Regions from separate parts of the Paraburkholderia sp. BR13439 genome, predicted to be linked through region 1. Evidence: riboswitches for the same ligand, from Rfam matches in the RefSeq annotation. Region 1 holds a riboswitch; the other holds the start of a gene.
The links. A riboswitch is a leader RNA that binds a small molecule or an ion and turns the genes downstream of it on or off. The one in region 1 is predicted to bind glycine.

Region 1 (4,411 bases):
GCCGGGCCGACCTTCACTTCGATGCCGACCGGCGTCGCGCGCGTCTTCACGACTTCGATGGTTTGGGGCAATACGTCGTCGGCGACGAAGAACACGTTCGACTTCGGTTTGCCGACGCGTTGCAGCAGCGTCATCGCTTCGGCCGCGGCGGTCGCTTCGTCGAGCAGCGATGCGTTCGAGATCGCGAGGCCGGTCAGGTCGGTGACCATTTGCTGGAAGTTCAGCAGCGCTTCCAGACGGCCTTGAGAAATTTCAGGCTGGTACGGCGTGTACGCGGTGTACCACGCTGGATTTTCCAGCACGTTGCGCAGGATCACCGTCGGCGTATGGGCGTTGTAATAGCCCTGGCCGATGTAGGAGCGGAACACCTGGTTCTTGTCCGCGAGCTCGCGCAAGGCGGCGAGCGCTTCGGCTTCGCTCTTCGGTTGCGCGAAGGGGCCGAGCGGCAGCGTTTCGGTGCGGCGGATCGTCTTGGGGATGACGGCGTCGATCAATGCCGCGCGCGACGCGAAGCCGAGTGCTTCGAGCATCGCTTGCTGGTCGGCCGTATCCGGGCCGATATGCCGTTCGGCGAAGGCGTCGTGCACTTCGAGCGCGGCGAGCGAGAGAGGAGTGCGGTTCATCAGACGATCCGGGTGTTCGAGCTTCATGGGTGTTCCTGGCGGCGCGGCGCGCGCCATGGTGCGAGCGCCGCGCCTGACGGTTAAAACGAAAGTGAATCAGGCAGCGAGTCAGGTCGTAACTCAGGCGCCGATCGACTTCGCGTACGCGTCGGCGTCGAGCAGACGCTCGAGCGACGCGTCGGCGGCCGGCTTGATCTTGAACAGCCAGCTGTCGTACGGCGTGCTGTTGACGGTGTCCGGCGAGTCGCCGACGGCCGTGTTCGCTTCGATGACTTCGCCTGAAACCGGCGCGTAGATATCGGAAGCGGCCTTCACCGATTCGATCACGGCGACGGTGTCGCCCGCGGTCACGGACTTGCCGAGTTCCTGGACTTCGAAGAAGACGATGTCGCCGAGCGCTTCCTGCGCGTGGTCGGTGATGCCGACCGTCAGCGTGCCGTCCGCTTCGGTGCGGACCCATTCGTGCGATTCGGTGTATTTCAGATCGGCCGGGATGCTCATTGGATGCTCCTGAACGGTATGTTCGGTAGTGGTTTGAATGTAGGGGCGTGCGCCGGCCGCTTAGACCGCCAGCACCTTGCCGTTGCGCACGAACGGCAGTTTTACCACGCTTGCGGGACAGGCTTTGTCGCGAATCTGGACATGCACGGTGTCACCCGGCTGCACGCCTTTCGGCACGCGCGCGAAGGCGATCGACTCCTGCATGGTCGGCGAGAACGTGCCGCTGGTGATTTCGCCGTCGCCGTGCGGCGTGACGACTTTCTGATGCGCGCGCAGCACGCCGGCAGCCTTGCCGTTGTCCTTCAGCAGGATCAGGCCGACGAACCCGGCGCGCGAGCCGTCGGCTTCGAGGCTGCTCTTGCCGATGAAGTCGCGCGGTGAGGTGAGGTCGACGGTCCATGCGAGGCCGGCGTCGAGCGGCGAGACATTGTCGTCCATGTCCTGGCCGTAAAGATTCATGCCGGCTTCGAGGCGCAGCGTGTCGCGTGCGCCGAGACCGGCCGGGCGCACGCCTTGGGCGGCGAGCGCATTCCACAGCGCTTCGACATGCGTAGCGGGCAAGATGATCTCGAAACCGTCTTCGCCGGTGTAGCCGGTGCGCGCGACGGTCAGCTCGCCGAACGGCGTGCCGTCGATGCGCGCGGCGTTGAACGGCTTCAGCGCTTCGGTCGCGGCGCGCGCGGCCGGCACCGTTTGCCAGGCTTTTTCGCGCGCGTTCGGGCCTTGCACGGCGACGATCGCCAGATCGCGGCGCGGCGTGATGGTGAGGCCGAAGCCGCCTTCGGCGTTGAGCTGGCCGAACCAGGCGATGTCTTTGTCGGCGGTGCCGGCGTTGACGACCACGCGGAAGTGGTCTTCGCCGAAGTAATAGACGATCAGGTCGTCGATCACGCCGCCGTTCGGATTCAGCATGCAGGAGTAGAGCGCGCGGCCCGGAGTTTGCAGCTTCGCGACATTGTTCGCGAGCGCGTATTCGAAGAACGCGCGGACGCGCTCGCCGGTGAAGTCGACCACGCACATGTGGGACACGTCGAACATGCCGGCGTCGGTGCGCACCGCGCGATGTTCCTCGATCTGCGAGCCGTAGTTGACGGGCATGTCCCAGCCGCCGAAGTCGACCATGCGGGCATTGAGCGCACGGTGAGCGGCGTGGAGCGGGGTGTGTTTGAGTTCGGTCATGGGGCCTCGGGCGTCTCGCGGAACAAAAAAGGCCATGCGGCGCACTGCCTCGCGGCCTTGTGCCTGCGAGCGTGGTTCTGCATGACCCCTCTGTCCTCGATACCTGAGAGATTGCGCCGCCGCGACTGGCTCAATGAGCTCGATTCGTCACGGGGAAACGCGCGCCCCTTCGGTGGGCAGCTTGCCTGCGGTGCACGACGTGCGACGCGGATGGCTACTGCCGCTCTCCAGAGTGCGAAAAAACCGCCGGAAGACGGGTTTTTCGACGCGGTCGGTCCTTTTGCCTGAGAGTTTGCGGGTGTGCCCCTTCGGCGGCGCGGCCTGCGATTTTTCGCTTGCCAGCACGCTCTCCCGACGCGTGCGGCGAATGTACGCGACGGGCCTGGGCTTGTCAAATAAAGGGCCGGGAGCGCTCACTCGCCGATCGCATGAGCCGCATTGTCCAGTTCCTGGTTCAGCACGCGCTGTTCTTCCGCGGACAAACCGCCACCGTGCTGCGTGGCCATGTCACGCGCTTCCTGACGGATCGTCTCGAGGCGGTGATGCAGCGCGGCGCCTTGCGGCGGTGGGTAATAGCCCTGATTCACCCGAGTGTCGATACGGCGCGCGAGATTGTCGATGCGGCCCTCGACCTGATGCAGGCGCTGGTCCGCGATCTGCTGCGGAGTGGGGCTCGGGTGCGGGGCCGGCGGCGGCGTTACCACGCAGGCGGCGACTGAGCCGAGCAGCGCGCATGCAACAAGGGCACGGATGATTCGAGACATGGATTCTCCAGGAGTCGTTGTCGTATCGATTGCTACCTCGCTAGCAACGGATGACGAGGAACGCCCGCTGACTCGGCAGCGGGCGAATTTGTAACGTTATGTTCCTTTCTGGAACGTCAGGAAAAGCCCGCCGACGGCCTTTGCGGCGCGGAAGGTCATCCTGTTTTCGGTACACAGACCGCGCGAGCACGGTGCCACGCGCAGCGATGCAGGGCTCAGCGAATGCGCTCGAACGGCAGCCGCACGCCCTGCTCGGAGCTGCGCGCGGCCAGTTCGATGATCGTCATTACGTCGACCGCGTCGCGCGTGCTGACCGGAAATGCGACGCCGTTCTGGATCGTGTCGGCCAACGCAATATAGAAGCCTGCGTACTCGCCGTTGCGGGTGGGCAATTCACGCTCGACTTCCTGGTCGCCTTCGAGCACGCGCAGCACGCCGGGGGTGTTGCCGGCGCCGAAGCCTGCGTCGCCGGGGCGCAGGCCGGCTTTCAGCTGATCTTCCTGGGTGTCGAGGCCGTGTTTCACATAGCTGCCGCGCGTTCCATGGATCGCAAAGCGCGGTCCCGGCAACGCGGTCAGCGCGCTTGCATGCAGCACGACCTCGAACTCCTCGTAGCCGAGCTGGATGTGCACGTAGTCGGGTGCGCTTGCGTCGTCGCGGTGCGTGCGCACCGTCGCCGAGACGGTCTGCGGTGCGCCGAAGAGGGCAAGCGTCTGATCGATCAGATGCGGACCGAGATCGAACAGCAGACCGCCGCCGCGCGTCACATCTTCGCGCCAGCGCTGACGCACGCCCGGCCGGAAGCGGTCGAAATGCGATTCGTAATGCGTGACGCGACCCAGTTCCACGCGCGCGAGCAGGTCGCGTACGGTCAGAAAATCGCCGTCCCAGCGGCGGTTGTGAAAGGGTGCGAACAGCTTGCCGCGGGCGAGCGCGATATTGGCAAGTGTGTGGGCGTCGGCGGCACTCAGCGTGACAGGCTTGTCGACGACCACGTGCTTGCCGGCTTCGAGCGTGCGGCGCGCGAGGTCGAAGTGGGTGTCGTTGGGCGTCGCGATCACGACACAGTCGATGTCGTCGAGCGCGAGCAGCGCGTCGAGATCGGCGACGATCTTCGCGTGCGGATAGTCGGCGTGCGCGCGCTCGGATTGCCCGGTCGCAATCGCGGCGACGCTCGCGCGTCCGCAACGTTCGATCACCGGTGCGTGAAACGTCGCGCCGGCGAAGCCGTAGCCCATCAATCCAATCTTCAGCGATGCGGACATGCGATTCTTCCTGGAGGAACGGCGCGCCGCCTTGCCACCGCGGCGGCGGCGCGCAATCTCATCATTGTGGCATTTGTGG
Region 2 (4,411 bases), on a different contig from region 1:
GGTGGAAGCTCCGTCAACGCGATGGTCTACATGCGCGGATGCCCGGAAGACTACGACGGCTGGGCTTCGATGGGCCTCGATGGCTGGAGCTATGCCGATGTTTTGCCTTATTTCCGAAAGGCAGAGGACAACGAGCGCTTCGCCGGCCCAGAGCATGGTACGGGCGGCCCGCTGGGAGTTTCTGACCAGCGCTACACCCACTATCTGACCAAAGCCTGGTTGCGAGCGTGTCAGGAAATGGGCATCAACTACAACCAGGACTTTAACTCCGGAAAGCAGGCGGGTTGCGGTCTCTACCAGACGATGACGCGGGATGGAAAGCGATGCAGCGCCGCGGTCGCGTATCTCAATCCGGCGCGCAACCGGAAGAACCTGACCATCAAGACCGATTCCCGCGTGGTGCGCATCGTCGTCGAGAACGGACGGGCGGTTGGCGTGGAGCACGTCGAAAATGGTCAACGGAAGATTGTCCGCGCGGAGCGCGAAGTCATCATCTCCGCTGGCGCAATCGGCTCCCCCCATCTGTTGATGCTTTCCGGCATCGGTCCGGCTGAACAACTTCGCAAGGCCGGCGTGTCGGTGGTACATGACCTCCCGGGCGTGGGCGAGAACTTCCAGGACCACATGGATATGTTCCTCATTTACGACCTGACCGGTGAGCACAGTTACGACCGCTACAAGAAATTCCGCAACCAGGTCAGCGCGGGTCTCGAATACGCGCTGTTCCGTAGCGGCCCGGTGAGTTCCAACATCTGCGAAGGCGGACTCGTCTGGTACGGCGCCGAGGATGACCCTCTTCCTAATCTGCAGTATCACTTTCTGCCGGGCGCTGGCGTCGAAGAAGGTGCAGACGAGACACCGAGCGGCAACGGTCTGACGCTGAACGTGTACCAGACACGTCCGCGCTCACGCGGCACGATACGCATCGCCAGCGCCGACCCTGCAGTGCCGCCTCTCGTCGACCCGAACTACCTGTCGGACCCGTACGATGCCGAAGTGCTGGCGGAAGGCGTCCGGATTGGTCAGGAGACGCTTGCACAGAAAGCCATGAGCAAGTACGTGAGGGCACCGTATCGTCCTGGCGGTATTCTTCGCACAAAGGAAGAGCGAATCCGTTTCGTCCGCGAGACGGGGCAAGGCGCACTTCACCCGTCAGGCGCCTGCCGGATGGGCACGGACGACATGTCGGTTGTGGATACGACGTTCCGTGTTCACGGGCTGGAAGGCCTCCGTGTAACCGACACGTCGGTCTTGCCAGCACTCGTCTCGGGGAACACGACTGCTCCGACGATTATGCTCGCCGAACGACTCGCCGACTTCATCAAACGGGGCGCGACATCGGCGGTGTCGGAAACGACCGAGATGCCGAGCGTCGACCTGGAACGATTCCGACGCGCCAAGATGCCTTCCTGAATTGAAAGCCGAAGGCGAAAAACCGTGACGCTCGGACCGGATGCGTTCAGGGGTTTCGCCTGCGGTGCAGCACTGATATCTCATTGCGAACACGGGAGAGACCGCTGATTCAACAGCGGCGCCGACGGAGCAACCGCCCCGGAAACTCTCAGGCCAAAGGACCGTGTCGCATCAACATCTGGAGAGCGGCGCATCAGGCGCCCACCGAAGGAGATTCTCTGGTTGAAACCCCGGAGAAGGAAACTCTCAGGTACATGGACAGATGGGGCATGCGGATTACGCCGCATTAGCTTTGACTGGACGTGTGCAAATGAAAAAAGTTGCAGTTATCGGCGCCGGCATCACCGGGGTGACCACCGCTTACGCACTCGCGAAACGCGGTCTCGACGTGACCGTGTACGAAAAGAATCGCTATGCGGCCATGGAAACGTCGTTCGCGAATGGTGGGCAACTTTCGGCGAGTAACGCGGAAGTCTGGAATAGTACGGCCACCGTACTCAAAGGACTCAAATGGATGACGACAGCGGACGCTCCGCTCTTACTCAACCCTGCGCCTTCCTGGCACAAGTACTCGTGGATGGGCGAATTCTTGCGCCAGATTCCGAATTACAAGTCCAACACGGTCGATACAGTGCGCCTCGCCATCATGGCGCGCGAGCATCTGTACGCAATCGCCGAGCAGGAAGGCTTTGACTTCAACCTCGAGAAGCGGGGCATTCTGCACATTTACGCGGACCGCGCCGGTTTCGAGGCTGCGTCTGCGGTCAACGTCCTGCTGCGTGAGGGTGGCCTCGACCGCAGGTCGGTCACCCCACGGGAAATGAAGCAGATTGAGCCGACCCTCCGGGGCGAGTTCTACGGCGGCTTCTTCACACCCTCGGATTCCACCGGTGACATCCACAAATTCACGCGGGGTTTGGCCGAAGCTTGTCGTCGCAAGGGCGTCCATTTCCACTACGACACTGACATCACCTCAATCGCCCGCGAAACCGACGGCTTACGGATCCACTCGACTGCTGGTGGCGACCGCCGACGAAACGATGTGGTCGACGGGGTGGTTGTATGTGCAGGGGTTCACAGCCGCCGATTTGCAGCCATGTTCGGGGACCACGTGAACATCTATCCTGTGAAGGGATATTCGATTACGGTCAACCTCGATGACGAAAAGAGTCAACAGGCAGCCCCTTGGGTAAGCCTGCTCGATGATGCGGCCAAAATCGTGACGAGCCGATTGGGTGTCGACCGCTTCCGGGTCGCAGGCACCGCGGAGATCAACGGCTTCAACAAGGATATCCGGGCTGACCGCGTCGCGCCCCTCACCGACTGGGTACGGCGCTATTTCCCCGACTGCTCGACCGCACGCGTTATTCCATGGGCGGGGCTGCGCCCGATGATGCCCAACATGCTTCCCAAGGTTGGTCCTGGCAAACAGGACGGCGTGTTCTACAACACCGGACACGGACACCTCGGCTGGACGCTCTCGTGCGCAACAGCGGAGTTGCTGGCAGACAGCGTTGAGTCCTCCCACCTCCGCTCAGTGCGTGCGGCCGTAAGCGCCTGACCTTGCCCGACGTATCGCCACTCGCCTGACCTTGTCTTTTGACGCGGTCACGCGGGTGGCGCTCGCGTATCTGAACTCAATCCAAAGACTACGGGACCGCGTCCCGTCGAACGCCGCTCAGTCGCCAGCGGCCAGAACAGACGACGCGCAAAACGCGCGAGGTGACCTATGTATAACAAAAAAAAGGTGACGCTCAAGGCCAAAATGCTCGCGGCCGTCGCGCTTGCCGTAACAGCCGGATTCTTTGTTTGCATCGCGAGCATCAGTATCCGTGTAGGTGCCTCCCAGAAAGATGCGGCTGTTCGGTACGCACAGGAGCTTGCTCGCACCAACGCCGTTCAGGTCGCCGGGGAACTCGACGCGACGATGGATATCGCAGCCAACCTGGCTGATTCGTTGGTGGCAATGCGAACCCGGGGCATTGCTGACCGCCATGTGGCGGATGACATGCTCCGGTCGGCACTCGAATCCCACAAGTCATTCCTGGGCATCGCCGGAGCCGAATGCGTTCGATGGCAAAGACCAGATGTACGTCGGCACACCCGGGACTAATACTACCGGACGGTACCTGCCCTACTGGAATCGCGCCGCTGGCTCCATAGCGGTGGAGGCCAGTACGAACTACGACTCGCAAAATCAGGACGGCGAGTAATACCAGATTCCGAAGAAAACAGGCCACCCGCTTGACACGGAACCGTACACCGGACAAGCCGGCGGCAAGCAGGTCATGATGACGACCCTGTGACGCAGCAGTACGCGGATGAGCGCGCCCCCGAATCAGGCTTCCTGGACGGCGGGTTTGCCGAAGCGCGCTGCAGAGAATCGCCCAAGTTGGTCCCTCTGCGGCGGCCGGCCTGTCACGCAGTCCGCGATAATCTTGGCTGTGGGAGCTGAACCAGTCAGCCCAAGGTGGCCGTGTCCGAAGGCAAGCCAGAGATTTTTTCGGTCAGGTGCCTGACCCAGAACGGGCATTGAATCGGGCATGCAGGGACGGTGTCCCATCCACGTGGTCGCGCCACGCGTCGTATTCAACGATGGCAGTCCTGCCCGGGCATGGTGTTCGAGAAGGGTTGCTCGCCGCTCATTACCCGGGCGCTGAGTGCCGCCAAATTCGACTGTGCCTGCAATACGCAGACCGCTTTCCATCGGCGTGATAAAGACCTTCCTGTCAGCAAGCACGATTGTGCGCGAGAGATGCGTATCCGATTGGGGGACATGCAGGTGGTACCCGCGCTGAGTTTCCAGCGGCACTGAAAGGCCGACAGAGCGCAGTAGTACGTTCGACCACGCGCCCGACGCGAGAACCACGTGCGTGGCGCTGAACACGCGGTCGCCCGCGCGAACCACCCAGTTCAGCGCGTTCGATTCAAGCGTCGTGACGCTGGCCCGTTCAAACGCGACACCACGCAGACGGGCCGCGTCTGCGATTGCGCGCGC

Region 2: it holds a riboswitch for glycine, as region 1 does, so the genes downstream of both, AB3X96_RS37665 (D-amino acid dehydrogenase) here and gcvT (glycine cleavage system aminomethyltransferase GcvT) in region 1, are expected to answer to the same signal.

The regions. Positions count from the first base shown of each region.
Region 1 covers NZ_JBFPKN010000001.1:153,213-157,623, reverse strand. Annotated here, with positions in the region: gene gcvP (aminomethyl-transferring glycine dehydrogenase) at 1-650, opposite strand, end outside; gene gcvH (glycine cleavage system protein GcvH) at 744-1,124, opposite strand; gene gcvT (glycine cleavage system aminomethyltransferase GcvT) at 1,185-2,303, opposite strand; glycine riboswitch at 2,384-2,544, opposite strand; glycine riboswitch at 2,565-2,667, opposite strand; gene AB3X96_RS00765 (hypothetical protein) at 2,717-3,067, opposite strand; gene AB3X96_RS00760 (oxidoreductase) at 3,283-4,332, opposite strand.
Region 2 covers NZ_JBFPKN010000033.1:2,054-6,464, forward strand. Annotated here, with positions in the region: gene AB3X96_RS37660 (GMC family oxidoreductase) at 1-1,413, shown strand, start outside; glycine riboswitch at 1,496-1,587, shown strand; gene AB3X96_RS37665 (D-amino acid dehydrogenase) at 1,724-2,974, shown strand; gene AB3X96_RS37670 (hypothetical protein) at 3,143-3,526, shown strand; gene AB3X96_RS37675 (NAD(P)/FAD-dependent oxidoreductase) at 3,752-4,411, opposite strand, start outside.